DNA from 2 places in the Neisseria macacae ATCC 33926 genome. Region 1 is predicted to be linked to the other one. Evidence: riboswitches for the same ligand, from Rfam matches in the RefSeq annotation. Region 1 holds a riboswitch; the other holds the start of a gene.
What was found. Region 1 has a riboswitch for thiamine pyrophosphate ahead of thiC (phosphomethylpyrimidine synthase ThiC). Riboswitches for the same ligand answer to the same signal wherever they lie in the genome.

Region 1 (15,177 bases):
TTTGGTTGATGTCGTGCGCGGCATCGCCCAAACGCTCGCGTATGGTCGGTTGGCTGAGGGTGACGGGCGTGGTCAGCGCGTAAAATTTCTCGGGAAATCGGCGGCAGGCTTGGAAAAAGCGGGGCGCGTAGCCGGTATCGAACAGCAGGTTGCCGCCTTGGTGGGTGATGTGGGCGGTCATGGCGGGAAAGGCGGCTTTACGCAGGCTGCCGCCCCGTTCGACCATACATTCGGGATGGGTGCAGTAGCCGGTGTGGTAGAAACGGATGTCCATAGCTTCAGCCTTTCAAGGAGCGGGCGTATTGCCGCAGTCCGTCGGCAACGCTGATTTGGGGTTCGTAGCCGAGCAGCGAACGGGCGCGGCTGATGTCTAGGGTTTGGTCGAAGGAAATCGTACCGATGCTGTAACGGGTGACGAGGGGTTCGCGAAAGGAACGGGTCAGCCGCGCCTGCGTTTCCAGTAGGCGGGCAACGCTGTCAATCAGGCGGTAGGAGACGGGTTTCAGACGACATCCGAGATGCAGGATATCGATGATTTGCCGGTAGAGTGCGGCGATGGTCTGCGGCTCGCCGTTGGTGATGTTGAACGGCATGGCGCGAGGGACATCGGCTTCAGCTGCCAACAGAAGGGCATGGACGACGTTGCCGACGTAGGTCACGTCCACTAATGCGCCGCCTGCTTCGCGGCCGCTGCGCCGAATCAGCGGCAGAAAGCCTTTTTCGGAGATTTTGAGCAGGCGCGGCAGGACGGCGGTATCGTATTCGCCGAAAATGCCGCGCGGACGGATGATGACGCTGGAGAGGTCGGTGGCGGCGGCAACTTCTTGTTCGGCAAGGAATTTGGTGTAAGCGTAGTCGTTGACGAAGTGGCGGCTGATAAAGGTTTCGGGGACTTTGTGCTGGTCGAGGTAGTCGAAATAGATGCTGGGTGTGGAAACGTGTACCAGCTTGCCGATATGGTGCTGCCGCATCGCCGCTAAGACATTTTGCGTGGCGGTCACGTTGGCGCGGTAGAAATCTTCATAACGCCCCCACGGCGAGGACAGCGCGGCGCAATGGAACACGATATCGGCATTGGAAAATGCCTTCAGGGTCTGATTGCGGTCGGACAAATCGAAGGCGTGAAATTCCGTATCCAGCATTTTGCCGATTTCGGCATTGCGCCCGCAGGCGGCTACCTGCCAGCCTTGGGCAAGCAGCGTCTGCACAAGGTTGCGCCCCAGTCCGCCGGTCGCGCCGGTGACGATGGCCTTTTTCATGGTTTTTCCCAAACCAATGCGCCCAAGCCCACGCCTGCGGATGTGCCGAACAGCAAAACTTTATCGCCGGATCGGACGGGGAAGTCGGTCAGCAGGTGGTGCAGCGCGGAGGGAATGGAGGCGGAGATTTGGTTGCCGTGGGTGTTGAAAATATCGACGATTTTGGCAGGATCGAGTTTCAGACGACTGATGATGTGTTGCAAAGCGCCGCGGCTTGCCTGATGCGGAACGATCCAGTCTATGTCTGCCAACGTCAAATCTGCCTGCGCCAACGTTTCATCCAAGAAGCCGGGTATGGCTTCGGCGGCAAGTTTGTAGAGCTTTTTGCCGTTCATGTGGAAATAGGCTTGGGAGACATAGCTTTCGGGATGTTTGGACGGGTGGTTTTCATAGCCGCCCGCGGGAATGGTGCAGAATTCGTAGCCTTCGGGATGTACCTCGAATTTGCTTGTCAGCACGCCGCCGCGTTCAGACGACCTGATGACCGCCGCCGCCGCGCCGTCGCCGAAAATGGTCGAACTGTGAAAATCGTTCCAGTCCAAGCCGACAGAGGCGACGTCGCAGCTGATCAATAAAATGGTGGGATATTTGTGTAACAGAGAATCCGCCAAATCCAAGCTGCGTAAGAACGACAAACAGGTCATGTTGACGTCGAATGCGGCAATCGGGCGCGCGGGCTTCAGCAGGCGCAATGTATGCGCGGCATTGAAGGGAATGCATTGACGGTCGATGCCCGAAGCGTTGATGACGCAATCCACATCGTCAATCGTGATGCCTGCCGCCGCCAGCGCATTTTTTGCGGCTTGAAGCTGCATCGCATCGGCAGATTCGTCATCCGCCAGAAAGTAGCGTTGCGCCAAGCCGCTGAGTTTTTCGGTGCGGCCTTCTTTGATGCCGAGCAGGGCGTCGATTTCGGTGGAAGGGACCAGCCGCGAAGGCAGTCCTTTGCCTGTACCGATGATGTTGAGACGGAGGGATGGGTTCGGATGAGTCGTTTGCATAATATATCCGCTAGTGAGTAATACTTCAGCATAGTATTAATATTTTGTCATTGTCAACGTTTATATCCGCGGCAAACTCAAAAAAAGGTCGTCTGAAAACCTGTAAACGGCTTTTCAGACGACGTTGCCAATATCTTTGTAAAACTGACTATCAGCCCATCAGCCAAACCACCAAATGCACCATGCTCGGCCCGATGATGACCATAAACAGCCCCGCCAAAATCATGGTCAGGCTCGCCATCACGCCTTCGGTTTCGTGGCGTTGTCCGGCGCGGGAAGTGCCGAAGCCGTGGGCGGCGTTGCCCAGTGCGACACCGTTGGCGGTGTGGAAGCGGATGCGGGTGAACGCCAAAAACAAATCGCCGAATATCATGCCGACGAAGCCGGTGATGATGGTGAATAGCGATACCAGCGACGCCGAGCCGTGGATTTCACTTGCCAATACGACGGCAAACGGCGTGGAAATCGAGCGCGCCATCAGGCTGTTGGTGACTTCGCTGTCGAAGTGGAACATATTGCCCATCAGAAACGCGCTGGCCACGCCGACGAACATACCGACCAAAATCGCTATCGACAGGATGGGAAGCTGGCGGCGGATGACTTCGCGGTTTTCATAAATCGGAATGGCGAAGGCGACCGTTACCGGCGTGAGCAGGAAAACGATGCCTTGCGTGTATTTGTGGTAAGTGTCGTAGGAAATGCCCAAAAGCAGCATCAGGACGATGGTGCTGACCGAGACGGTCACGACGGGCGAGAAAATCATCAGTGGTTTTTTACGGTAGATTTTTTTCGCTACAAAATAGGCGAAGCAGGTCCAAGCGAAGCAGGCGAGCGCGGCGTAATCCATTTTTGTTCCCTATCAGGCGTGCAGTTTTTTATACAGGCGGCGTTTCCAGCGGTAGCAGAAATTCAGCGTCAATGCCGTGCTGATCATCACCAGCGCGGTACCGACCGCAATCGTCAGCACCAGCCGCCAACCTTCGGAAAGAAGCAAATCGCGGTATTGCAATACGGAAACCATAATCGGAATAAAGAAAAACACCAGCTCGCCCAACACCCATTTCGCGCCGCGCTCGACCATGCCGGTTTTAATCACGCCCAAACCCAGCAGCGCAAGCATCAAAAACAGCCCCAATACGCCCGAAGAAACAGGCAGATGGGCAAAGCGCACCATCAAATCCGACACCAGCCAAACCAAGCCGACCACGGCAAGCTGCAAGGTCGTCTGAAAAAATCGCGTCAGCGTATCCATAAGGTTTATCCATCCGTAATCCAAAACGAAGGCTTGATTATAAGGATGCGGTTTGCGCATAATATGAATTATCCGCATCAAAATCATGCAAAAGAGGAATAATGGACTTCAAAAGCCTGCATTGCTTCGCCGAACTCGTGCGCCTGCAAAGTTTTTCCGCCGCCGCATCCGCGCTCAACCTGACCCAGCCTACCGTCAGCAAAACCATACAGGCATTGGAAGAAGAGCTGGGTGTGCCGCTGCTGGTTAAAGAAAACGGCCGCAAAAAACGCCAAGTCGCCACCACGCCCATCGGTGAAGAAGTGTACCGCCACGCGCTGAACCTCCTGCATGAACGCGACCTGCTGCTCGCCCGCATCGACGGCTACCGCCACATCAAAAGCGGCACGCTGCGGCTGGGTTTGGCACTGCTCGGCAGCGACCTGCTCAGCAACGCCCTGTTCCGCTTCCGCCGCCAATGGCCCGGCATCGAACTGACCTTCCTCGAACAAGGTTCGCTCGCCATCGAACAATCCTTGCGCAACAACGAACTCGACGCTGGACAACTGCTCGCCCCCGTCCACGAAGACTTCGACAGCATCCCCCTGTGCGACTACCCGCTCGTCGTCCTCATGCCGCGCGCCCAAGCCCGCCATGCCGCCCTCAGCCTCAAAAGCCTGCAACACGAATCGTTTATCCTGTTCGGCTCAGGGTTTTCCCTCAACGAAACCATCCAAACCGCCTGCCGCAGCCAAGGCTTCACCCCCAACGTCGTCTGCCGCACCGGACAATGGGACCTGCTCGCCGACATGGTGGCGCACCATATGGGTATCGCCCTTCTGCCCGAATACTACGCCCGCAAAATCAACCCCGACACCTTCGCCGCCGTCCCGCTGACCGAACCCGAAATCCGCTGGCAACTGACGATGGCGTGGAAAAAACACCAGCGTCCCACCCCCGCACTCAGGGCTTGGCTCGACATCGTCAGGGAAGAGTTCAGAAAATAGAAAAAGGTCGTCTGAAAACTTTTCAGACGACCTTTTTATCAACTGTAAATCTCAGCCCCTTTCTTCACAAACTCAACCGCTTTTTCCTCCATGCCCTGCCGCTGAGCTTTTTGTTTGTCGGCATAGTCGCGCACTTCCTGCGTGATTTTCATCGAGCAGAATTTAGGGCCGCACATCGAGCAGAAGTGGGCGATTTTCGCGCCTTCGGCGGGCAGGGTTTCGTCGTGGAAGCTCTCGGCGCGTTCGGGGTCGAGGCTTAAGCGGAATTGGTCGCGCCAGCGGAATTCGAAACGCGCTTTGCTCAGGGCGTTGTCGCGCAACTGTGCGCCCGGCCAGCCTTTGGCGAGGTCGGCGGCGTGGGCGGCGAGTTTGTAGGTGATGATACCGGTGCGCACGTCTTCTTTGTCGGGCAGGCCGAGATGCTCTTTCGGGGTAACGTAGCAGAGCATGGCTGTGCCGTACCAGCCGATATTGGTCGCGCCTATGCCCGAGGTGATGTGGTCGTAGCCGGGGGCGATGTCGGTAACAAGCGGGCCGAGTGTGTAGAAAGGCGCTTCAAAGCAGTGTTGCAACTCTTCGGTCATGTTTTCTTTGACGCGTTGCAACGGCACATGGCCGGGGCCTTCGATCATGACTTGTACGTCGTGTTTCCACGCTTTGCCGGTCAATTCGCCCAAGGTGTGCAATTCGGCGAACTGCGCTTCGTCGTTGGCATCGGCAATGCAGCCGGGGCGCAGACCGTCGCCGAGGCTGAACGATACGTCGTAGGCTTTCATGATTTCGCAGATTTCGTCGAAATGCGTGTAGAGGAAGTTTTCCTGATGGTGGGCGAGACACCATTTTGCCATGATGGAGCCGCCGCGCGATACGATGCCGGTGAGGCGGTTGGCGGTCATCGGCACATAACGCAGCAACACGCCCGCGTGTATGGTGAAATAGTCCACGCCTTGTTCCGCCTGCTCGATTAAGGTGTCGCGGAACAAATCCCAAGTCAAATCTTCGGCAATGCCGCCGGTTTTTTCCAAAGCCTGATAGATGGGCACCGTACCGATGGGGACGGGCGCGTTGCGGATAATCCATTCGCGCGTCTCGTGGATATGCGCGCCGGTGGATAAATCCATAATCGTGTCCGCGCCCCAACGCAGCGACCACACCATTTTTTCGACTTCTTCGGTCAGGCTGGAGGTTACGGCGGAATTGCCCAAGTTGCCGTTGATTTTGACGCGGAAGTTGCGGCCGATAATCATCGGTTCGAGTTCGGGGTGGTTGATGTTGGCGGGGATAATCGCGCGTCCGGCGGCGATTTCTTGGCGCACGAATTCGGGTGTGATTTGGTCGGGGTGGGTCGGGATGTTCGCGCCGAAACTTTGCCCCGCGTGCTGTTTCAAGAGCTTGACGTATTCGGGCCGTCTGAAAAGTTCGTCCAGCTTCATGCGTTCGCGTATGGCGGCAAACTCCATTTCGGGCGTGATGATGCCTTGGCGCGCATAGTGGAGCTGGGTTACGTTGCGGCCTGCTTTGGCGCGGCGCGGGCGGGTGATTTGGTTGAAACGCAAATGGGCGGTTTGCGGGTCGTGTGCGCGTTCGATGCCGTATTCGCTGGAGAGCTTGGGCAGGATTTCGGTATCGCCGCGTTCGTCCAACCATGCGGTGCGGACGTGCGGCAAACCTTGTTTCAGGTCGATGTGCGCCGCCGGATCGCCGTACACGCCGCTGGTGTCATAGACGGGAATCGGCGGGTTGGCTTCCGTACCTTGCGCCGTGTAGGTGTCATCCTGACGGATTTCGCGCAAAGGCACGCGGATGTCGTTGCGGCTGCCTTGCAGATACACGCGCTCCGAGTTCGGATATTTGAAGCGGATGCCGATGTCTTCGCTCAAGTCGGCAAGCTCGCGCGCTTCGTTGCCGGAAGTTTTGGCGGTTTTCTTTGGCGTAGTCATAAAAAATGCTCCTGTTTTCTCGTTTGAAAAGAAGAAACAGGAGCGTTTTGCTTTTTCAGACGACCTCAATATCAAAAAAGGCCGTCTGAAAGACAGAATCCGTGAAAACTCCCCACGCAGGTATTATCCCGATCGGGTGTAAAGGGTATTTCTCAGCCGCCTGAGTGTCAGGCAGCACCCCTGTTTCGTAAGAGTAGGATTATAAACCACGATACGCATTTGTTGTAAATTAACTTCATATCAGCCTGAGTTTGAAAGGAAAGGGCCGACGGCGGAAAGCACGCCCATATCTTGCCGCCCCGTCAAATTTTTCATGATTTTAGGTATCGGTTGAGGGCTGATTTATCTATAATCTTTTTCCGTTTTTTATAACTATATACGTCGTCTGAAAATGTCTGAAACCATTCAAAACCGCAAAATCAAATTCGCCTTAGTCGGCTGCGGCCGTATTTCCAACAACCATTTTGGCTCGTTTGAAGTATTGCAAGAAGATTGCGAACTCGTTGCCGTGTGCGACATCGATCCTGCCGCGCTTGAAGCGGCGGTCAAACGCACCGGGGCGAAAGGCTATGCCCGCTATACGGAAATGTTGGCGGAAATCGATGCCGACGTAATCGTCATCACCACGCCGTCCGGTTTGCATCCCGAACAGGCGGTTGAGGCGTTGGAAGCGGGTTTTCACGTCGTCACCGAAAAACCGATGGCAACCTGCTTTACTGACGGCGAACTTATGGTTCAAGCTGCCGACAAAGCGGGCAAACGCTTGTTTGTCGTGAAACAAAACCGCCTCAACGCCACGCTGCAACTACTCAAACGCGCGGTCGCAGAACAACGCTTCGGCAAAATCTATATGGTGCATTTGAATGTTTTTTGGACGCGCCCGCAGTCGTATTACGACCAAGGAGGCGGTTGGCGCGGCACTTGGAAGATGGACGGCGGCGCGTTCATGAATCAGGCTAGCCACTACGTCGATTTGATGGAATGGCTTATCGGCCCAGTGGCGGAAGTGCAGGCGATGATTGCGACCCACCGCAAAATTGAAGCTGAAGACACGGGCGTGATGAACCTCCGTTGGCGCGACGGCACGCTCGGCTCGATGGCAGTAACCATGTGCACCTATCCGAAAAACCTCGAAGGCTCGATTACCATTTTGGGCGAAACCGGCACGGTACGCATCGGCGGCATGGCGGTGAACGAAATTCAGGAGTGGAATTTTGCCGACGAGCGTGATTACGACGAACAGGTCAAAACCGCCAATTACGAAACCACGTCGGTGTACGGTTTCGGGCATCCGCTGTATTATCAAAATGTTGTCGATGTATTGCGCGGCAAAGCCGAGCCTATTGTCGATGGACGCGAAGGCTTGAAATCGCTGGAGCTGATTAACGCTGCCTATCTTTCTGCACACAACCGTCAAACAGTTTCGCTGCCGCTGGTGTTGCAATCTTTGCGAACGTTTGACCATTCTGATTGTCCGAAAGGAAGTCCCTTCCATACTCAATCAAAGGAATCATCATGATACTGACCCGCGAACAAGCCCTCGAAATTTTCAAACGCCGCGTTTCCGTCCGCTACTACGACCCTGCGCGCAAAATCAGTGCCGAAGATTTTGCCGCCATCCTTGACTTCGGACGCCTCTCGCCCAGCTCCGTCGGCTGCGAGCCGTGGCAGTTTGTGGTCGTACAGAACACGACATTGCGCGAAAAAATCAAACCCTTCGCCTGGGGGATGCAGGCTTCCATTTCGGATGCCAGCCACGTCGTTTTCCTGTTGGCTCGAAAACACGCCCGCTACGACAGCCCCGCTTTTGAAGAATTGATGGACAGACGCGGTCTGACCGCCGAAGAACGGGCGGGCGCATTTGAACGCTACCGCCGTTTCCAAACCCACGATATGCCCATCGCCGACGACGAACGCGCCCTGTTTGACTGGGCAAGCAAGCAAACCTACATCGCGCTGGGCAATATGCTTACCGGCGCAGCAATGCTCGGCATTGATTCTTGCGCCATCGAAGGCATGGAGTATGCCGCAGTGGAAAAAATCCTTGCCGAAGACGGATTGCTCGACCCTGAACATTACGGATTGTCCGTCGCCGCAACCTTTGGCTACCGTGTGCGCGACATTACCCCGAAACCGCGCCGCGATGCGTCGGAAACGGTAATTTGGGCGGAATAGGGCGCGTAGCCGGATTTCAATGAAATAGGTTGTCTGAAAGTGTTGTTTGACTTTGGTGAAGTGACACTTTCAGACGACCTTTTATTTGGCGGGATGATTTGAAAAACGGCGTTTATCCGTTGATGTCTTCCAGCGTCCTGCCTTTGGTTTCTTCGCCTAGAGCCAAAATCACCAATACAATCAGCATCATTACGCCAGCGAACATCATGAATATATTGCCGAATCCGCTGCTGCCGCCGACCATTTTGGCGACCACCATAGGCGCGAGGATGCCGCCCGCGCGTCCGATGGCGCCAGCCCAGCCGGAGGCGAAGGCACGGAAGCGGAGGGGGTAGAGTTCGGGCGTGTAGGTGTATAAAACGCCCCATGCGCCGAGGTTGAAGAACGACATCAGGCTGCCCCATGCCATGACTTCGGTGGCGCTGCTGCTTTGTCCGAAAAACCACGCGCAGACGGCACAGGCGGCGAGAAAGCCCGCCAAAGTCGCTTTGCGCCCGATTTTTTCCACCAATGCCGCCGCCGCGATGTAGCCGGGCAGTTGCGCGACTATCATCACCAGCACATATTCAAAGGTTTTGACCACCGTATTGCCTTGTTCGACCAGGAGTTTCGGCAGCCAAGTAAAAATGCCGTAATAGGAAAAGACGATGCCGAACCAGACCAGCCACAGCATTAGCGTGCGCCGTGCGAAAGGCTGTTGCCATAGTTGTTTGAAGCGGATGCGCTGTTTTTCCTTTTGCGGCGGTGCGATGGCCGTTGCGGCGGGCGTCATTCCCGCTTCTTCTTCCAAGCGGCTGACCAGCCGGTGCGCTTCGTCCGTTTTGCCTTGCGAGAGCAGGTAGGGTACGGATTCGGGTATGAATTTCAACACCAGTGGGATATACACAATCGGCAGCGCGCCGATTAAAAATGCGCTGTGCCAGCCGAATTTGGGAATAAAGAAATAGGAAGCGAGTGCTGCGGCAAGCCAGCCCAGCCCCCAAAAACTTTCCAGCAACACGATAAAGCGTCCGCGTACTTTCGGCGGCGCGTATTCGCTGACCAAGGACACCGCAACGGGAAGCTGCCCGCCCAGCCCTACGCCGACAAAGAAGCGGAAAAATAAAAGCGCGGACAGGTTGGGTGCAAACGCGCACAAACCCGTTGCTACGCTGTACACTGCCATCGTCCCGGCAAAAACGGTTTTCCTGCCGAAGCGGTCGGCAAACCAGCCGCTGATGACCGCGCCCAATGCCATGCCGACAAAGGAGATGCTGACAATCCAGCCCAATTGCGCAGGCTCAAGCGACCAGTCTTTGCCCAGCTCGGGCAGGATGAACGACACCAGCCCGGTATCCATCGCGTCAAACAGCCAGCCGATACCGACCAGCACCAAAAGCCTGTAATGAAACTTGCTCGGCGGCAAGTTTTGAAGGCGGGTAAGGATATCCATCGTATTTTCCTTTGCGTTGCTTGTTTTGCTCTTGCAGTTTAACGCAGAGCCGCTCCTTTTCAAGGCTTGCCGCTTTGCACGCATCCGTCAGAATGCGGCAAACCTGATATAGTGGATTAAATTTAAATCAGGACAAGGCGACGAAGCCGCAGACAGTACAGATAGTACGGAACCGATTCACTTGGTGCTTCAGCACCTTAGAGAATCGTTCTCTTTGAGCTAAGGCGAGGCAACGCCGTACTGGTTTAAAGTTAATTCACTATAACAAAAAGGTCGTCTGAAAACCCGAAATCCGTTTTCAGACGACCTGTCTTTATTTTTTCCAATAAGCCGGTGTCAGCAAAATCAACACCGTAAAAATCTCCAAGCGGCCCAGCAGCATCACGGCCGAACACAGCCATTTCTGCACATCGCTCAATACCGCATAGCTGCCCGCCGGTCCGACCTCGCCCAAGCCCGGGCCTGCATTGGTAATACACGCGATGACGGCGGTGAAGGCGGAGATAAATTCCATCCCGCTTGCCATCAGCAAAAAGCTGAACACAATCGTCGTCATGAAATAAATCGAAATAAACGCCATCACCGTCAGCGCCATGCGGTCGGGAATCATGCGTCCGTTGACCTTGACCGTGCGCACCGCTTTCGGGTGTAGCAGAATCATCATCTCGCGCAGGCTGAATTTGAACAAGACCAACGCCCGCACGTTTTTAATGCCGCCACCCATAGAGCCGGAGCTTGCCAACAGGTTGGACAGGAAAAACATCCACAGCGACACGATCAGCGGCCATTGCGCGAAATCCGTGTTGGAAAAACCGCTTGCCAGTCCGATGGAGACAAAGTTGAAGCTGACAAAACGCAGCGAATCCCCAAAGGTTGCATAAAAATCCTTCTGCCACAGATACACCGCCGACATCAAAATACTGCCTGCCAGCAGCACCAGCAGTACGCGGCATTCCTCGTCCTGCCAATAGGATTTGAGCGAACGCCGTGTCAGCGCCGTGAAATGCGTGGCAAAATTCACACCGCCCCAAAGCGTGAAAAACATGATCGCCCATTCGACGGTCAGCGAATCAAAATAAGCGATGCTGGCATCGTGTGTCGAAAAACCGCCCAGCGACACCGCCGACATCGCATGGCAAAGCGCGTCAAACCAGCTCATCCCCGCAAAATGCAGCGTCAGAAAAGCCGCCGCCGTCGTCATCGTATAGAAGAACCAAAGCTTCTTTGCCACCTGCGAAATGCGCGGCGCCATCTTGCTTTCCTTGTCCATCCCCGGAATTTCAGCCTTGAAGAGCTGCGTTCCGCCCACGCCCAGCATCGGCAGAATCGCAACCGCCAGCACGATGATACCCATGCCGCCCAGCCAGTTGAGCATATGCCGCCAAAAATTCACCGACGGAGCCAGCGTGTCCAAGCTCGTCATGACCGTCGCGCCCGTCGTCGTCAGTCCGGACATCGCCTCAAAAAACGCATCGGTAAAACTGATGCCCGGGATGTGAATATAAATTGGCATCGCCGCCACCAGCGCAAACGCCAGCCACAACATCAAAACCAACGTAAACCCGTCGCGCGGGCGCAGCTCGCGGCGGAAATGGAAGGTCAGCAGCCAAACCGCGCAAGAGGTCAGCGTTGTCGCCAAAGCCGTGTAGGCAAACGCCGGAAACGCGTTGTCCAGAAAAAAATACGACATCAGCGTCGGTACTGCGAGCACCATGGAAAACAGCAGCCCCAGTCTGGACAAAACGTGGACAATAGGGAGGAACTTATACATATCAATCTTAAATAGGGGTCGTCTGAACGGCGTAATGGACTTGAAGCTGCCGTCCATATCCGCCTGCGAAATCCACATTCAAGCCGTCAAAAGCGGTCGGGAAATTTTCAGACGACCTGTTTTACAGACCATCCTTAGCAGGCAGGCACAAATTCGGTCCGTAATTTTATCAAATTAGGCAAATGGCGTTATTGATATTTTACAGTCGGAAAAGGCAAGGGGTCGTCTGAAAAAATCGACCTCAATCGACATAAACGGACAAAGTAGGGATAAAATGCCGATTGCTTTTTGCGCCGTTGGGCTTTTCAGACGACCTCTTTGCATACTATCCCGCCAGCCACAACGATACCGTATAAATCACCAGTCCGACCAATCCGCCGACGAGCGTGCCGTTGATGCGGATATATTGCAAATCCTTGCCCACGCTCAATTCCAGTTTTTCCACCATCAGGCGGCTGTCCCAGCCTTTGACTTTGTCCGAGACGAACAAAGCGGCCTTATCTTTATAACGCATCACAAAATCCCGAACCAAAAGCGAAATCCGCACATCCGCCCGACGCATAAATTGCGGGTATGCCTGAGCTTGCGAACGCATATGGTTCAGCAGCTTTTCCAGTTGCGCTTGGCACAAAGAATCTTGTTTTTCCACATCTTCCCGCGCCCAGTCCAGAATGCCGCGCCATAAGGTCATGATTTGACGTTGCAGGGCGGGCGATTGCGCGAGCTGTTTTTTGAATTTGTCCAGGCGGCGGTGCCACAGGCGCGATGTGCTCAGGCGTTCGGTCAGTTCGTCGTATTGCACCAAGAATTGTCGGCGCAGCGCGTTATCCTGCTTGTCTGCGGTTGCCAAATAGCCGTCTATCCATGCCAACGCTTTTTCTGCTGCCCAATCATCGACTTTCTCCACCAAGGTTGATTTCACCGCTGCTTTAAGCCTGTCCCAAGTTCCAGGATTGCCGCCTTCGATTTTCGCTGCCCATTCGCGCAGGTTCTGCTCCAGCATTTCGCGGGTTTCCGGCGTTTTCAGCCAACGCCGAATCTGACGGAGCAGGCTTTCAAACGCTTTTTCGTGCATCCCTTGCGCTTTCAGCAGCCGCAAACCGTCGGCAAGCGCGTTGCCGATTTGTCCGCCGCTGTAACGTTCTTCCAGCAGCATTGCCGTAAAACGCGCCGTCTGTTCCGGTTTGGCGATGGCAAGCAGGGTCGGAATCTGCTTGGAAAGCCACGGCAGCCAGTGCGATTTCACGTCTTCGCCGTCCAGCCATTTCAATAATTTATCGCTGGGCTGCGCTTGATAAATACGCATGGCGATGGGTTTGCCCTGCAAAAAATTGTGTTCGATAAACCGCCCCAATTCATCGCCGATGCGTGCCTGATTACGCGGCAAAATCGCGGTATGGGGAATCGGCAGCCCGAGGGGTCGTCTGAAAAGCGCGGTTACGGCAAACCAGTCCGCCAGCGCACCCACCATCGCCGCTTCGGCAAACGCTTTGACAAATCCCAACCAAGGATATTGGCGCACATAAACGGCGGAGGTTGCAAACAGCCCGCACGCCGCAAGCAGCAAGCCCGTCGCCCAACACCTGCTTTTTGCCAACTTTTTGCGCGCCTCATTTAAGCGGACTTGTTCCGAAAGGGTGTGCATTTCTATTCCTTTTTTGAAAATCGGGATTTTTGAGTGGGTGTGTTTGATCAATCGGATTATACGCCGTATTGCCTAATTTTTAATCATTGAATATTTTGGTTGAGAATAGAATAAGTTAGCTGACTTTTCCACAGACTGCACACACAAAGGCAAACACGGTATGTGACTAAACCGACAAACTGCCTATTTTTTAAGCATTGTATTTTTTTGTTTGATTATCAAAAGGTAATAGAACTTATTCACAGGCTGTTCACACCGTTCGGCAAAAAAATTGTGTATAGCGGGGAAAATGGCCAATTCAGGGGTAGGGCGTGTGGACGGATGATGTGGATGATTTGCAGTATTCCTTGCCGGACCGTATTCAGACGACCTTTACTTTGCCGTGTCGCGTTACTACAATCACTATTTTAATCCAATAAAACCAGCCCTAAGGAGCGCATCATGAACGCCTCGCAATTAATCAGCAGCCTGACCCAAACCGTCGGCGAAAAATACATCATTACCGACCCCGCGAAAACCGAACAATACCGCCAAGGCTACCGTTTCGGCGAGGGTAGGGCGTTGGCGGTGGTGCGCCCCGGAACCATTCTGGAAATGTGGAAAATTTTGCAGGCCTGCGTCGAAGCGGACGTGATTGTGATTACACAGGCGGCGAATACCGGTTTGACAGGCGGCTCGACCCCCGACGGCAACGATTATGACCGCGACATTGTGATTGTAAACACCATGCGGATGAACATCATTCAAACCATCAACAACAACGAACAAGTCGTCTGCCTGCCCGGTTCGACCCTGAACCAGCTCGAATTGCTGCTGAAACCTTTGGGGCGCGAACCGCATTCGGTCATCGGTTCATCCTGCATCGGCGCGTCCGTCTTGGGCGGCGTGTGCAACAACTCCGGCGGCGCATTGGTGCAGCGCGGCCCGGCTTACACAGAAATGGCGCTGTTTGCCCAAATCAACGAAGAGGGCAAACTGGAGCTGGTCAACCATTTGGGCATAGACTTGGGCGACACGCCCGAAGAAATCCTGACTAATCTTCAAGGCCATCACTATCAAAGAAAAGACATCACGCAAGACGCAGGCAAAGGACACGACCACGCCTATTGCGACCATGTGCGCCAAGTGGACGAGCCGACCGCCGCGCGTTTCAATGCTGACCCCGCGCGCCATTACGAAGCGTCCGGTTGCGCGGGCAAACTGATGGTATTCGCCGTCCGCTTGGACACTTTCCCGCAAGAGAAGCAAACCGCCGTGTTCTACATCGGCACCAACGACATCAACGAACTGACCGACATCCGCCGCACCGCCTTGGGCGAATTTGAAAGCCTACCTGTTTCTGGAGAATACATCCACCGTCATGCTTTCGATATTGCCGATGTGTACGGCAAAGACACGTTCTACGTCATCAAAAAATTCGGCACGCACCAACTGCCGAAATTATTTGATTTCAAAGCCAAAGTTGACCGATTCGGCAAAAAAGTCAGCTTTCTGCCCAAACATTTTTCCGACAAGGTCATGCAGTTCGTCAGCAAATATCTGCCCGACCACCTGCCCAAATCCATGCGCGATTACCGCGACAAATACGAACACCATCTGATTCTGAAAATGGGCGGAAAAGGCGTCGATGAAGCGCGCGCGTTTTTGAAAGAGTATTTTGCCCACCACAGCGGCGCGTTTTTCGAATGCAACGCCGAAGAAACCCAAGCCGCCATG
Region 2 (15,177 bases), 1.2 Mb from region 1:
TTTTGAAAACAGTGGATTTGATTTACGCAAAGCTAATTGAAATTAAGTAAAGATATATCACGAATCAACAAAATGTCGATTTTGAAGGGCGGGAGAGTAATGTTTAGTGCTGCAAGATAGGGAATGATGTAAGGAAAATGATGGAGGACGAACTTTGAATCTGGGGAGGGCAATGAAAGTCGAAGACAGTGAAAAGGGCAGGGGAAAATGAATGGGTTTGGCGTGAAAGAAATTCTCGCCTTGTTTTCAGTGTTCTGGAAAATGGTGCTTTTAAAATTTGAGTGGATGGGATAAGGCTGTACGCTGGTGTAAAGCCAATTCTTTTTGCTTCAAAGATATCAATAAATCACCTGAATTTCCTGTCTGATAGGGATTGGTTTAACGAGATTCAATAAGGCGATACTTTATGATTAAAAAGGAAATTTCGGGATAGCAAGCGATAGTCTGAAAACCTCGCCTTTACTAAGTTTGGTTTTATTGTGGAGATGCATTGGATGCAATACTTGGGATATATCGGATAGGGGGAATATAGTGGATTAACTTTAAACCAGTACGGCGTTGCCTCGCCTTAGCTCAAAGAGAACGATTCTCTAAGGTGCTGAAGCACCAAGTGAATCGGTTCCGTACTATCTGTACTGTCTGTGGCTTCGTCGCCTTGTCCTGATTTAAATTTAATTCACTATAGTAAGTGGTTTTTCTTTTTATCCGATGCGTTGGACAGAAAAGAGAAACCGCTTAGATTTTTAATTCTAAGCGGTTTCTTGTTTTGGTGCCGACAGCGAGATTTGAACTCGCACAGCCTACGGCCACTACCCCCTCAAGATAGCGTGTCTACCAATTTCACCATGTCGGCATTTTGAAAACTTTTATTTCTGCTGCTGAGGAGCGGGTGCAGCAGGTGCGGGTTGGTTTTCAGCGGGAGCGGCAGGTTTCGGAGCCTGCTGGGTTTGTTTCACATCGCTGAAGTCCAAACCGTGTTTGTTTGTATGGGTATGGATATAAACCATTGCCATGCAGGTTGCGAAGAAGAAAGTCGCTGCGATGGCGGTTGCGCGGCTCAGGAAGTTTGCGTTGCCTGCGGAACCGAATACGCCCTGTGCGCTGCCGCTGCCTGACCCGAAGGTCGCGCCTGCGTCCGCGCCTTTGCCGTGTTGCAGCAATACTAACACAACCACTGACAAAGCGGAAATAATATTAATAATCCAGATAAGGGTTTTAAAGGCTTCCATATGTTTTCTACGAGGCTTGTGCTGCGTTGATGATGGCGGTAAATGAGTCATATGATAATGACGCGCCACCAACCAATGCGCCGTCTACATGAGGTACTGCGAAGATGTCGGCTGCATTGTCTGCTTTCACACTTCCGCCGTAAAGAACGCGGATTTTAACATCGCTTCCGCACAAAGACAAGATTTCTTTGTAGATGAATGCGTGCATGTCGGCAATTTGTTCTACGGTAGCGACTTTGCCGGTGCCGATTGCCCATACCGGCTCGTAGGCGACGGCGATGTTTTTGGTGTTCAGTCCATGCAATACGGAGAGTTGGTGGGCGATGACTTCGTGTTCTTTGCCGGCTTCGCGCTCTTCGAGGCTTTCGCCGACGCACAATAGGGGAATGAGGCCTACGTTGAGGACGTTTTCCATTTTGCGGCGTTGGATTTCGTTTTTCTCGCCGAAATAGAGGCTTCGTTCGGAGTGTCCGATGAGGACGATGTCTGTGCCGATGTCGGCGAGCATTTCTGCGGAAACTTCGCCTGTGTAGGCGCCGTTGTTGGGGAAGCGGCTGACGTCTTGGGCGCAGGTGAGGATGCGGTTGTTGAGGACAATCTGCATGGCGTTGTGCAGTTGCAACAGGTAAACGGTCGGTGCGGCGAGGCCGATGAGGACGCGTTCGGCGGTGGGCATGATGCGGAAGCGGTGCATGAGTGCGTTGTTGTTTTGGAGTCGGCCGTTCATTTTCCAGTTGCCGATGACCCATTTTTGATCCCACATTCCGATTTGGTGATACATCTTTTTTGCTCCGTGTTGTGTTTCTTTGGCTGTACGCTGCGTGTAGCGCGATGTAACGTGAAGTTTAGTGGATATGCGACGGGTTAGCAACTTGAAACGGGATGCCCGGGGTCGTCTGAAATGCTGTTTCAGACGACCTGTTTTATAATAACTGTTTGATATACACATATATAGGACATGGCTATGCACGCGCTTCATTTTTCGGCTTCGGACAAGGCCGCGCTTTATCGGGAGGTGTTGCCGCAGATTGAGTCTGTGGTGGCGGACGAGACGGATTGGGTGGCGAATTTGGCGAACACGGCGGCGGTTTTGAAGGAAGCGTTCGGCTGGTTTTGGGTGGGCTTTTATTTGGTCGATACGCGTACGGACGAATTGGTTTTGGCGCCGTTTCAGGGGCCTTTGGCGTGTACGCGGATTCCGTTCGGGCGCGGGGTGTGCGGTCAGGCTTGGGCGAAGGGCGAGACGATGGTCGTCGAGGATGTGAACGCGCATCCCGACCATATTGCCTGCTCGTCTTTGTCGCGTTCGGAAATTGTGGTTCCGCTGTTTTCAGACGACCTCTGTATCGGCGTGTTGGACGTGGACAGCGAGCATTTGGCGCAGTTTGATGAAACGGATGCTTTGTATTTGGGCGAACTGGCGAAGATTTTGGCGAAGCGGTTTAAGGCTTCACGTCAGGCGGCTTGAGACTGAAAAACAGGCGGGCGGCGCGCGCTGAAGTTGGCGCGGCGGGAGTGTGGTTTTATAATGTCTGCCATTGCTAAAACAATTATTTAACGGAGCACAAAATGGATTTTGAAAAAGCGCGGTTCAATATGGTCGAACAGCAAATCCGTCCGTGGGATGTATTGGATTTTGACGTTTTGGACGCTTTGGAGGAGATTCCGCGCGAGCGTTTCGTGAACGAGTCTTTGCAGGGGTTGGCGTATGCCGACATGGAGCTGCCGCTTGCCAACGGACATAAGATGCTCGAGCCGAAAATCGTAGCGCGGTTGGCGCAGGGCTTGAAGCTGACCCAAACCGATACGGTTTTGGAAATCGGCACGGGTTCGGGCTATGCGACCGCGCTTTTGGCGAAACTGGCGGGTAAAGTGGTTTCAGACGACCTCGATGCCGAGCAGCAAAACCGCGCCAAAGCAGTGTTGGACGGTTTGGCTTTGAACAATATCGATTATGTGCAAAACAACGGGCTGACCGAGCCTTCCGCGGGCGCGCCGTTTGATGCGGTTTACGTCGGCGGCGCGGTGGATAGCGTGCCTGAAGTATTGAAAGAACAGTTGAAAGACGGCGGCCGCATGGCAGTCATCGTCGGCCGTCAGCCGGTACAACGCGCGCTGCTGATTACGCGCAAGGGCGACGAATTTGAAGAAAAAGTCCTGTTCGACACGCTGGTCGCGCATTTGGACGACAAAGAAAACCGTCCTTTCGGCGATTTCGATTTTTAAACTTTTTTGAAATCAAAGGTCGTCTGAAAACCAGCCGGACATGGCGAAACGTTTTCAGACGACCTTTCATCGTTTCCATCATTTTACACACAACATCATGACGATCCCGCAACTCACCCCGCTGCAACTGCAACAATGGCAGGAAGAAGGCCGCGCGTTCCATCTGCTGGACGTGCGCACCGACGAGGAAACAGCCGTCTGCGCCCTGCCTGACGCCATCCATATCCCGATGAACCTGATTCCGCTGCGCCAAAACGAGCTGCCCGACGACGATTTGCCGATTGTCGTTTACTGCCACCACGGCATCCGCAGCCTGCATACGGCGATGTATCTGGCGGATGCGGGTTTTGAAAATCTGTTTAACCTGCAAGGCGGGATTGATGCTTGGGCTTTGCAGGTGGATGGGATGATGGCGAGATATTAAGATTTTGGATAGGAAAGGGCGGTAGGGCATGGCTGCCGCTTTTTTGCGTGCGGATGATCCGAATATCAAAAAATCCTGAAATCCGTTTGCCGGTTTCAGGATTTTTGTTTGGGTACTGCTTTTCAGACGACCTTGTATGCAGGGGTCGTCTGAAAACCTTTGTCTTTGGGTATTGGGTTTAACCCATCAACGTTGAAACCAATCGCCAAGGGTTTAATGATTCAGGCGTTTTGGGCTTCATGCTGCCAAAGGGTTTTTTGGGCGAAAACCAGTTTGTTGTCCGTAAATTTCACGTTTTCCAGACGCAACGACCAAACATCGCTTTTCATCGCGCGGGCAAGCGGATGGGCTTTGTAATAGAGGGCGAGCGCTGCTTTTTTCTCTGTTTCGTCAGTCAGCAGTTGCGCGCTGGCCGTCAGCTGTATTCCGTTGATTTTGGCGATATTTTCCGGCTGGCCTGCGATGGTTCCGGCGATGTTTGGATTTTTCAGCATCAGGCTGCCGTGTTTGGAACGTGCCGAAGTCAGGACAATCAGCCTTGCTTGCGCTTCATCGGGCACATAAAAGCAGCAGGCGCTCCAAATTTCGCCGTCTGCGGCTGCCGCAATGCTGATCACATGGTTGGCGTGTAGGAATTTGATGATGTTGTCGGGGATGGGCTGCATGATGGATTTCGATTGAAAATGGTTCGGAAAGCTTGGATTAAAACTTTCCGAACCGTTGTCCGTTTAGCGTTTCATTTCGCTTTCAATGGCGCGGATATTGGCCTGGCGGTCGTTGACGGCTTGGGTCAGGCGGCTGATTTTTGCCTGATCGCCTTTTTTCTTGGCAACATTCAGTTGCGCCTGCGCCCTGACCAAAGCCACTTGTTCGTTGCGGACTTCGTTTTCCAAGATTTGCTTGCGGGTCAGTTGCGGTTTGGGTTTGGATGCCGGCAGGATGGGTGCGGGCAGGATTTTGGCTTTGCGGTTCAACTCGGCGGCGCGGGCTTTGGCTGCTTTCAGGTCACCGACGGAAGTCGCTTCGCCAAGCTTACCGTTGCGCAATTTGATGTCCAAACGGGGATTGGCGGCTTCTGCCGTGTTGGTTACGCTGCCGCCCGTCGTGCGCGGCAAGACTTTGATGTCGCCTGGCTCGGGAGCGGCTTCCCCGAGGGCTTCTTTCAGGTCGACCCGCTCGGGTACGGCCCTGCCGGCTTCTTCAGGGCTGACGTTTGCAGTGCCGTCCGTATGGGATTCGGTGCAATCGTTGCCGATTTTTTTCTCGGTAAATACTGCGTTGCCGTCCACTTTGCAGATATAGCCGGCTTGTGCGGAGAGGGCGGCGCTTCCCAGCCCGAAAGCCAAAATCAGTCGGTAAAAAATCGGTTTCATCTTTATTTCGGTATATGGCAAAGGTTTTGATTATACTATGCAGCCAGTTATAACGAATCAACTTATTTCAAACAAGGTAAAATTTTCCGATGCCGCCTATCATTGTGAGGCGCTGCACGAGGATATCGTGGCGCAAACCTAAACAGGCTGCGGCGATTATTGCGTTAAATATAGTGGTTAGGCGGCTGGCGGGATAGGTGTTCCGTTTCGGCTGCTCCTTAGTTTAAATAATGTCCATTTTTCTATTTTCAAACAACGATGACAAATTCTTTTCTGATTGCCGGCGTTGACGAGGCAGGGCGGGGGCCTTTGGTCGGCAGCGTGTTTGCCGCCGCCGTTATCCTACCGCCGTCTTACCATTTGCCCGGTTTGACCGACTCTAAAAAACTCAGCGAAAAAAAGCGCGATACGTTGGCGGTCTTGATTAAAGAACAGGCGCTGGCATGGTGTGTCGCACAAGCCGATCCGCAAGAAATTTTCGAACTAAATATCCTTCATGCCACGATGTTGGCAATGAGCCGCGCCATACACGGGGTGGCGATCAAGCCCGATAAGGTGTTTATCGATGGCAACAGAGTGCCGAAGGACCTTGGCGTGGATGCCGAAGCGGTGGTCAAAGGCGACAGCAAAATCATGGAAATTTCGGCGGCTTCCGTTTTGGCGAAGACCGCGCGCGATGCCGAGATGTATGCGTTGGCGGAACGTTATCCGCAATACGGTTTCGACAAACACAAAGGCTACGGCACGGCGCAACACCTCGAAGCCTTGCAGCGATACGGCGTATTGCCTGAACACCGACGCGATTTCGCGCCCGTGAAGGCGTTGCTGGCGCAGGGAAAGCTCTTTGAGTAAACGTTTGCCTGATTTCTTTTTTCAGACGACCTCTGTCCGTATTTTTAAAATTTGTTTTTACCCGAACTTCTAAACTTACCGCGTGAAATGCAGCAAGGACACAAAGCCATCCTTGCCTCAAACAAGGTCGTTTGAAATTTTAGCCGACCTTTTCATATACCCGCAACACGCTATTTGTCAATATTCCGCCGAATGCCAAAACGGCTGCCCTACGGTCGGCGTACTGGCTTGCGCTTTGGTACGCGCTTCGACCGGTTCGGCTTCAAATGCCAGCCGTCCGGATTCGACGGCGAGTGCGAAGGCGCGCGCCATGTTGATGGGGTCGCCGCTGCGGGAAACGGCGGTGTTCAGCAATACGCCGTCAAAACCCCATTCCATCACTTGCGCCGCCTGCGAGGGCAGGCCCAAGCCCGCATCGATAATCAGCGGCGTGTCGGGCAGGCGTTCGCGCAGGACGTTCAGTGCATAGGCGTGAACCGCGCCCAAACCCGTGCCGATCGGCGCCGCCCACGGCATCAACGCCTGACAGCCTGCGTCAAGCAGGCGGCGGCCGGCAATCAGGTCTTCGGTGCAATAAGGCAGCACTTTGAAGCCGTCTTTAATCAGGATTTCCGCCGCTTCGACGAGCTGGAAGACGTCGGGCTGCAACGTGTCGTCATCGCCGATAAGTTCGAGTTTGATCCAATCGGTTTCAAATACTTCCCGCGCCATCTGCGCCGTCGTTACCGCTTCCTGCACGCTTTGGCAACCTGCGGTGTTCGGCAGTACGGGTACGCCGATTTCTTCCAAAAGCGACCAAAACCCCTGACCGTGTGCCTCGCTGCCGCTTCCCGCACGGCGCAGCGAGACGGTAATCATCGCGGGACGGGCGGTTTGGACGGATTGTTTGAGGATTTCAGGGGTCGGGTAGGCCGCAGTACCGAGCAGCAGCCGTGAAGGGAAAGTTTCTCCGTATAGGGTGAGCATGATGGGTTCCTTTGTAAGGTTGTTTTTGGGGACAGGGGTCGTCTGAAAAGGTAAAACCGCTTATCCGCCAACTACGGGCCGCACAATATCGACTTTGTCGTTTTCGTTCAAAACCGTTTCCGCATATGCGCCTTTGGCGACGAATCCGGTATTTACCGCGACGGCAAAAGGCTTTTGCGGCGCGGTTTGAGCGATGAGGTCGGCAACGGTTGTGCCGTGAAGTTCGGCGGGTTTACCGTTTAAGATGATGTTCATGGTTTCTCGATATTTCGTAGGTAAGTTTCTTTATTCGCGATGCGCCTGCCCTTGCTTGAACCCGTCGCCCCATTCCTTCAATGCCGTCATCACGGGGGCAAGCGTTTTGCCGTAGTCGGTCAGGCGGTATTCCACTCGTGGCGGGACTTCGGGATACACAGTACGCAAAATGATGCCGTCGGCCTCCAATGCGCGCAGTTGCGCGGTCAGCGTGCGTTGCGACACATCGGGCAGGATGCGGCGGATTTGGTTGAAGCGCAGCGTACCGTCCGTGTGCAGGCGGTAGAGTATCGTGCCTTTCCATTTGCCGCCGATAACGGAAAGCGCGGCTTCCACCGAGCAGCCTTCGGCGCAGTCGTAGCTTGGGTGCGGTGTGCGGGGCATGGCAGTATCCTTTATGTAACTATATGAAAAATAAGTGCGTTCTTGTTAGTGGTGTGCTTCGGGCGCATGATACACGCTTTCAGACGACCTAACAGGAGAACATCATGAAAGCCATCGGTTTCAACCGTCCTTTGCCCGTTTCCAACCCTGAGGCCCTGCTCGACATCGAACTGCCCGAACCCGAGCTGCGGCCGCACGATATTTTGGTTGCCGTGCAGGCGGTTTCAGTCAATCCTGTCGATGTGAAAGTTCGGGCGGCGCATACGCCTGCGGCAGGGCAGTACCGCGTATTGGGTTACGACGCGGCAGGCATTGTTCAGGCGGTCGGCAGCGAAGTGCGGAATTTCAAAGTCGGCGACGAAGTGTATTACGCGGGCGCCATCAACCGCCAAGGTTCGAACGCTCAATTACAAGCGGTGGACGCGCGCATTGCCGCCAAAAAGCCGCGTTCGCTGGATTTTGCCCAAGCCGCCGCGCTGCCGCTGACAGCGATTACCGCATGGGAAACGCTGTTCGACCGCTTGGACGTGAACAAACCCGTGGCAGGCGGCGCCAATGCGCTGCTCTTAATCGGCGGCGCAGGCGGGGTCGGCTCGCTTGCCATCCAGTTGCTGAAAAAGCTGACCGACATTCAGGTCATCGCCACCGCTTCCCGCCCCGAAAGCCGCGCGTGGGTGAAGGAACTGGGCGCGGATTTCGTCATCAACCATCATGAAAACATGGCGGAACGGGTTGCCGCGTTAAATATCGGCGCGCCGTCGTTTGTTTTTTCCACCAACCATACCGACCGCCATCTGCCGCAAATCGTGGAACTCATCGCCCCGCAAGGCAGAATCGCACTGATTGACGACCCCGAAACGTTGGACGTGAACCCGCTCAAAGGCAAAAGCCTGTCGTTGCATTGGGAATTTATGTTTACCCGTCCGCTGCGCGAAACGGCAGACATCGAACGGCAGGGCGAAATCCTGGCCGAAACCGCGCGGCTGGTGGACGAAGGCATCATCCGCCCGACCGCCACCCAAATCCTGCACGGCATCAATGCCGCCAACCTGCGCCGCGCACATGAGATGCTGGAACGCGGAGATATGATTGGCAAACTGGTGGTGGAAGGCTGGGACAACTGAATTCGCCGATTATTCTTTGCGCCGTTATACCCGCTTCTGCCTGTATAGCATCCGAAATGACGGCAATCGAATATCCTAGCAATCGAATATCCTAATTGAGCAGGTCGTCTGAAATTTGGCTTTCAGACGGCCTTATTCATCCCACAAAGCCTGAAACGCTTTAACCACCGCTTCGGGATTTTCCGCTTCGGTAACGGCGCGGACGACGGCGAGTGAAGAAACGCCGGTTGCCAGCACATCTTCGGCGTTGTTCAAATCGATGCCGCCGATGGCGACGACGGGCGTGCCGCGTGCCTGTTTCACATATTCGCGCAGTTTGTCCAAGCCTTGCGGGGCGGTGGGCATTTGTTTGGTCGTGGTCGGGAAAATCGCGCCGCTAGCGACGTAGCTGGGGTGTACGGACAGGGCGCGGTCAAGTTCGGCGACGGAGTGCGTACTCAAACCCAAACGCAAACCGGCGGCGGCGATGGCGGCAAGGTCGGCGGTGTCCATGTCTTCCTGCCCGAGATGCACGCCGTATGCGCCCGCTTCTATCGCCTCGCGCCAGTGGTCGTTGATGAAAAGCTGTGTGCGGTTGCCCTGACAGGCAGCGGTGCAGCGGGCGATTTCGTGTTTCAATTCATCGCCGTGCAGGGTTTTGCAGCGCAGTTGCACAGTGTCGGCACCTGCTTTGACCATGCGCTCCACCCAATCGGCGGTGGGAACGACGGCGTAGAATTTGAGCGGGGATTTTAGGGGCGGGAAGGTCATGGGGTGTCCTTTTAAGTTATCGCTGATGGCGTTCTTGCAGGCGTTCGGTATGCGCCTGCAGTTTTTCGCCGTCGGCTTGGTATTCGTTTGAAGACAGCACGGCAGTTGCCGCTTCTATTTCCTGTGGCAGCAATAAGGTCGTCTGAAAACGTCTAATATAGGATGCTGCCTGTCTGATACGGCAGACATTCGGCGGCATTTGCGTTTTCAGTTCACAATCGCCGAGGAAAACCACCATCGAATGAAATTTTTCTTCCGGCAGTTGCAGCAGTTCGGATAATGCCTTGATGTGTGCGTAATTCTGGCGCAACGGATTTTGAAAGTAGTGTTTCTGCTTATAGACGACTTGTGTCCATTTCGATTGCTTCTCGCTGCCGAAAATCCAACCTGTGTAATTCTTGGTTTCTATGACAAATATCCCGAAAACCGAAACATAAATATGGTCGATTTGCGTCGTGCCGCTGCGGGATGGAATAATCAAATCATGAAATTCGATATAGGTTTCTTCATCCAAATCTTTTCCGATTACTGAACGGACTGCCCGTTCGCCTATGCGTCCTTTCACTTTGGGGTTTTGGAGCAGCGCTTTCAAAAGAAGCAGGGGAATGACGAGCAGGAAAATCCAAAAGATACCTGACAGGTTTCCTAATGCTTGTTCAATCATGACGTTTTCCTTTTTGTTTTATTGTTTAATGAAAGTGAGCCTGGTATAGCCATCTGATGAGGTCGTCTGAAACTCATTTCCTGCGTTTCAACAAGGCTTTTGCTTCGGGATAATCTTTCAAGCGAAACGGGTTGTCGTTCCAAGAGCCGCTTTTCTGTCTTTCGGGCTGCTCGGCAAGTGTGCTGCGGATTGCGTGGCGCAGGTAGGTTTCCAGTAGCTGCGGTGTTTCTTCTCCGACAGGCAGGGCGTAGAGCCGTTTGCCGTCGGCGCCGGCGAGAAAGCGTTCGCCTTCAACGGTGTTGCCTTTGCCGTCAAACAGGACGATTTCGTAATACGGATAGCCTTGCACGGGTTGCGACACGATTTCAAAGCGGTAAGCAGCGCGTTCTTCGGTGGTTTTGTATGGTGAATGGGAAACTGCGTCCAGTCCGACAATTAGGTTTTTGTAGCGGTTGATGCGTTGCAGAATATCGCGTTCGGCAGCGGTGTAGGCAAACGGGTGCGGATAAAATTTGCCGTTTCGTTCGATGTCGGAAGCGGCGCGGCGAGTATCGCTGGGCGCAACGGTATTGCCGCGTGCGTCCATCATGCCCCAAGTGCCGCCCTGTACGGTAGTGTGTTCTTCGTCCACGCGCACTTCTCGGCAGCCGTCGCAAAATGCGGCATAGCCGTATTCAAACGGTCCTGCCCAATCGTGTTGGGCGGGCGTGACCAAGTTTCCCGCGCGGTCGGCAAAACCGACCTTGCCGTCTTTTGAAACATAGCGGCGTTTGCCTTCTGAAAAATAGTCTGCGGCCAAGTCGTACATCATCGGTTGATATAAAAACTTGCCCTGCCGCGAATGCAGGAAGAAGGGCGAATAGGCAACTTTGCCTCGGACTTCTCGGCTGTTGTCGGTAAACAGCAACTCGCCGTCGGCGGTTTCGCCGTGTTTGACGTGTTCGCACATAAATTCGCAGTGGTATTGCGCAGGGACGATGATTTTGCCGCTTGTGGTTTTTGCACCGAATTTGCCGTTTTGTTTGAAATAAATGATTTTTTCGGCAGAACGCGGTTTGGGGTCGTCTGAAAACTTGGGAGCGGCCAGGGCAGTGGAGTGGGCGAGTAAGAGCGCAGGCAGTAAATACAGGGATTTCAGATTCATTGGAAACCTTGCTGATATTAAGTAGATTGATGACGATACGGCGTTGACGCGCCTTGTCGTATTATATTCATACAGGCTGGTGTCGGGGTGTGCCGCTTTGCTGTAAAACCTATGCCGCGGCGTTTTCAGACGACCCCAAACTTATTTTTCAATATACGCCAAACCGCTTTCTTCATCACGTTCGGGCGCGTTTTTTCCGTCAAATAGTGCCACTGCCAATCTGACGGCGGCGGCGGTTACGGCGGGGGAAATCATGAAGCCGTGGCGGAAAAGGCCGTTGATTTCAATCAGGCGTCGGGCGCGGCTGTAACGGATTTCGGGGTTGTGGTGATTGAGCGTGGGGCGCAGGCCGGTGGTGATTTCGAGGATGTCGGCTTCGCCGAAGGCGGGGTGGACGGCATAGAGTGCGGACAAGAGTTCCAACCCGGAACGTACGCTGGCGGGGGCTTGGCTTTCACTTTCGATTTGGGTCGCGCCGATGACGAAGACGTGGTTTTCTTTCGGGGCGATGTAGAGCGGATAGCGCGGATGCAGCAGGCGTACGGGACGGTTGAGCGTGATTTCGGGCGTATAAACCCGCGCCACTTCGCCGCGTATGCCGCGCAAGGTGCTGGTGTGTTCGGGGGATTGGTTCCACGAGGTTTTTGCGCCGTAGCCGCGGCAGTCGATCAGCCAGTCGTATTGGGCTTGCAGGTCTTCGGGGGCGCATTCGTGTTCCCAATGGCAAGGGACGTTCAGCCCGTCCAAAGCGTCGGCAAGTGCAGACAAGATTTGCCGTCCGTCGAGCTGGCCTTCGGTCGGCAGGTAGAGGCCGTCTGAAAAACGTCCTGCAAGCTGTGGTTCGCGTTCGGCGATTTCATCGGCGCGCCAACGGACGATTTCGTCATCCGCTACGCCGCCGCGTTTGAGGTGGCGGACGAACTCGCTAGATAAAGGTTTGTCCTGCCCGTGCCACACGATCAGGCTGCCGTTTTCCTGCATCATGGTCGGCGTTTTCAGACGACCTCGGATGTTGTGCCACAGCGGAACACTCTGCCTGCCCAGTTTGATGACTTCAGGCGTGGCTTCGACCGCCTCCGAAGCCGGTGCGAGCATGGCGGCGGCAACATAAGCGGCGGCGTGTTCGCCTTTGCGCCCACCTTTGTCAAAGAGGGCAACCGATAAACCTTGTTCTGCAAGTTGTAAGGCAGTCAGACGGCCGCAGAGGCCGCCGCCGAGAATGGCGATGCGGGGCATGATGGATTCCTTTGTAGTATGGTGCAATCGGGAAGTCGAAAGATAAGACGGGAGCGGAATCCACCGAATGGCGGGAAATGCGGGAAAGGGAACGGAAGCCTTTTCAGGCGTTTGACAGCTTGTTTCCTACGCAGGCATTACCCCGACAGGTTCTACGGATTCCGCTGATGCGGTCTCAGCTGTTTGCGGGAACAAGCAGCACTCCGACAAGAAGTTTCCAGTTTACATAAAATCGATTGCTTTGGCAAAGTCAGGTCGTCTGAAAAATGGGTTTCGTATTTTCAGACGACCTGTTGTAAGGTGTTTTGGGTTGGTTGAGGAAATGGCGTTAGGGAGAAGCGCATCGGCATTATTGATATATACTGTCGCCAATGAACAAGGGGCTTTGCGTTGAAATTCGTTTTTGCGAAAAGCGCCGAAGTAGGTTTATTTATAGTGGATTAAATTAAATCAGGACAAGGCGACGAAGCCGCAGACAGTACAGATAGTACGGCAAGGCGAGGCAACGCCGTACTGGTTTAAGTTAATCCACTATAAATCAGGATTGGATTGTCAGGATTACCATGTTTCAGCTTGCTTATTTTCAAATGGTCGGTGCCGGTAAAGCACGCAATCAGGATGCCTTGTTTGACGGCACGGCGGTGCGTCAGGTCAGGCTGCACAAAACCCGTGTGTCCGAGGCGGAAGATGCCGTTCGGCTGGCAGTGGCAGATGGTGTATCCAGCAGCCCTGCCGCGCATCTTGCCAGCCGGTTTTGGTTGGATGCCTTCGTTCGCGAGGGCGATGCGGAAGGGCGTTTCCTGCGAAGGTTGCACGGCAGCTTCTGCGACACGCTTGCCGAGGAATATTTCGGCTCGTCCTCGACTTTCGCGTCGGCAGTCGTCGAGGCGGACGGTTTGTGCCGCATCTGCAATGTCGGCGACAGCCGTGTTTACCATATATCGGCAGAGGGGCATTGGCGGCAGGTAAGCCATGACCACACTGTGTTGGCTGATTTAATTGAGCAGGGGGAAGCGCGGGCAGATACGGAATACGCTGATATGTACTATGCTTTGGCGCACTGCCTGATTGCGGATGACGAAGAAACCCATTTTAAAATTTTTACCGATTCATTTACTCTGCAAAGAGGCGAGGCAGTTTTGGTTTGTTCTGACGGTCTGCACGATGCGCTATCTCATGAACGCTTGGAAGCATTATGGAACGCTTCCCCGTCTTTGCTAGATAAGTTGGAAGCCTTACGCCGAGCAGTAAAAAGGGTTCCCTATCATGATGATTGTTCGGTAGCAGTATGCCTGCGGCAAGGATAGTGAATCAATTCTAGAATTGTTATGCAGTTTCTTGAGAACATTTCAAAGGATTGTGTGTGAAGGGTCGTCTGAAAAGGGATGCTTAGACCAATTTACATATAACGCATCACATATTTCAACCATCTCATCAACGCCGCCAGCAGTATGCCGATCGACAATCCCACCAAGGCTGCCTGCCACGTCCATTTGATCAGTAGCGCGCTGACCAAACCGCCGATTGCGCCGCACAGATATTTGTCGCGCCGTTTGAATTCCGTTGTCTGCTCGGCTAAATCTTCTTCGATAAAACAAATTGCGAAGAGTGTAGCCAATGCCAGACAGAAGCCGATAATAGGGAGCCAAGGTGTATCAATGTGACCAAGGACTTTATCCAGAATCATATCTCCGCCGTACATCAGTCCGAGAACAGTGGCGATAACCAGCAATATCACATAGCCCGCCATGTTACTGGTGACGAGCCAGTCAAGAATTCGTTCGCATAGTTTTTTGAGAAACTTCATGGGGTTTGTCGTTGGGTTGGATGGGAAAGTAACCTATGTTTTCTTCGGGAAATTCGGGAAAGCTGTTTTATTGTATTAAAACTGAGTTTTCAGAAGACCTTCGGACTATTTCACGTTGCCTAATCCTGCCAAAACGATGTCCAACCGAATTTTTCGGCAATATCGTCGCAAAGTTCCTCCTGCATGGTGGCAAGATTGGTGTAGCTGTTGGTGTCGTGTACAGAAAAATAGGCGGGCAGGGCGGAGGCGGTGTTTTGCGCGGCGGTTCGGAAGCAGTTCGCAAACCAATGGCTGAAATATTCGTGTAGCCCGCTGTAAAAATCGTCTACAGCATCCCATACTTCGTCTTCTTCGTCTTCTTCGTTCTCGTCCTCGTCCTGTACCAAGCCGTATATCTCGTCTTCCACATCTGCATCAAATTTAGGCAGGCATTCTTCGGGGAAGTCTATGATGCGGTCGCCTAAATAGCCGCCATTTGGGTTGCGCAGCCAGCCGTAAACAGAGAAATTCTGATATTCGTATTCCATAATCAGTGCCACGGCCTGATCAAATGATTCGTTTTCATCTGAAAACCCCCAATGCCTGCCCTGCAATATTTCTTGGATAAAGGCGGTCAATTTGGGAGCGCGTTCGGCGCAGTCCTGCATAAATTGTGTTTTATATTGTTGCATCAGTTGCTCTGCTTGGGTGGTAAGCATGGTTTTTCCTTGTTGGTGAAGGTTTCGGGTCGTCTGAAATTTGAT

Region 2: linked by a shared signal. The riboswitch ahead of MON40_RS11435 (FAD-dependent oxidoreductase) and the one ahead of thiC (phosphomethylpyrimidine synthase ThiC) in region 1 are both predicted to bind thiamine pyrophosphate.

The regions. Positions count from the first base shown of each region.
Region 1 is NZ_CP094241.1:1,205,790-1,220,966, forward strand. It holds gene MON40_RS05880 (MBL fold metallo-hydrolase) at 1-274, opposite strand, end outside; gene MON40_RS05885 (NAD-dependent epimerase/dehydratase family protein) at 279-1,259, opposite strand; gene MON40_RS05890 (3-oxoacyl-[acyl-carrier-protein] synthase III C-terminal domain-containing protein) at 1,256-2,260, opposite strand; gene MON40_RS05895 (LrgB family protein) at 2,412-3,107, opposite strand; gene MON40_RS05900 (CidA/LrgA family protein) at 3,120-3,599, opposite strand; gene MON40_RS05905 (LysR family transcriptional regulator) at 3,614-4,498, shown strand; gene thiC (phosphomethylpyrimidine synthase ThiC) at 4,537-6,438, opposite strand; TPP riboswitch at 6,531-6,630, opposite strand; gene MON40_RS05915 (Gfo/Idh/MocA family protein) at 6,830-7,957, shown strand; gene MON40_RS05920 (NAD(P)H-dependent oxidoreductase) at 7,954-8,613, shown strand; gene MON40_RS05925 (MFS transporter) at 8,726-10,045, opposite strand; gene MON40_RS05930 (TrkH family potassium uptake protein) at 10,359-11,816, opposite strand; gene MON40_RS05935 (DUF445 domain-containing protein) at 12,142-13,461, opposite strand; gene dld (D-lactate dehydrogenase) at 13,903-15,177, shown strand, end outside.
Region 2 is NZ_CP094241.1:2,395,032-2,410,208, reverse strand. It holds tRNA gene MON40_RS11515 (tRNA-Leu) at 768-853, opposite strand; gene secG (preprotein translocase subunit SecG) at 867-1,229, opposite strand; gene tpiA (triose-phosphate isomerase) at 1,237-2,010, opposite strand; gene MON40_RS11500 (GAF domain-containing protein) at 2,194-2,697, shown strand; gene MON40_RS11495 (protein-L-isoaspartate O-methyltransferase family protein) at 2,799-3,455, shown strand; gene MON40_RS11490 (rhodanese-like domain-containing protein) at 3,553-3,879, shown strand; gene MON40_RS11485 (PNPOx family protein) at 4,101-4,544, opposite strand; gene MON40_RS11480 (hypothetical protein) at 4,608-5,252, opposite strand; gene rnhB (ribonuclease HII) at 5,511-6,104, shown strand; gene MON40_RS11470 (thiazole synthase) at 6,282-7,070, opposite strand; gene thiS (sulfur carrier protein ThiS) at 7,131-7,325, opposite strand; gene MON40_RS11460 (winged helix-turn-helix transcriptional regulator) at 7,356-7,709, opposite strand; gene MON40_RS11455 (zinc-binding alcohol dehydrogenase family protein) at 7,814-8,833, shown strand; gene thiE (thiamine phosphate synthase) at 8,966-9,583, opposite strand; gene MON40_RS11445 (nuclease-related domain-containing protein) at 9,600-10,247, opposite strand; gene MON40_RS11440 (WG repeat-containing protein) at 10,321-11,391, opposite strand; gene MON40_RS11435 (FAD-dependent oxidoreductase) at 11,533-12,627, opposite strand; TPP riboswitch at 12,734-12,843, opposite strand; gene MON40_RS11430 (PP2C family protein-serine/threonine phosphatase) at 13,191-13,934, shown strand; gene MON40_RS11425 (hypothetical protein) at 14,027-14,434, opposite strand; gene MON40_RS11420 (hypothetical protein) at 14,554-15,132, opposite strand.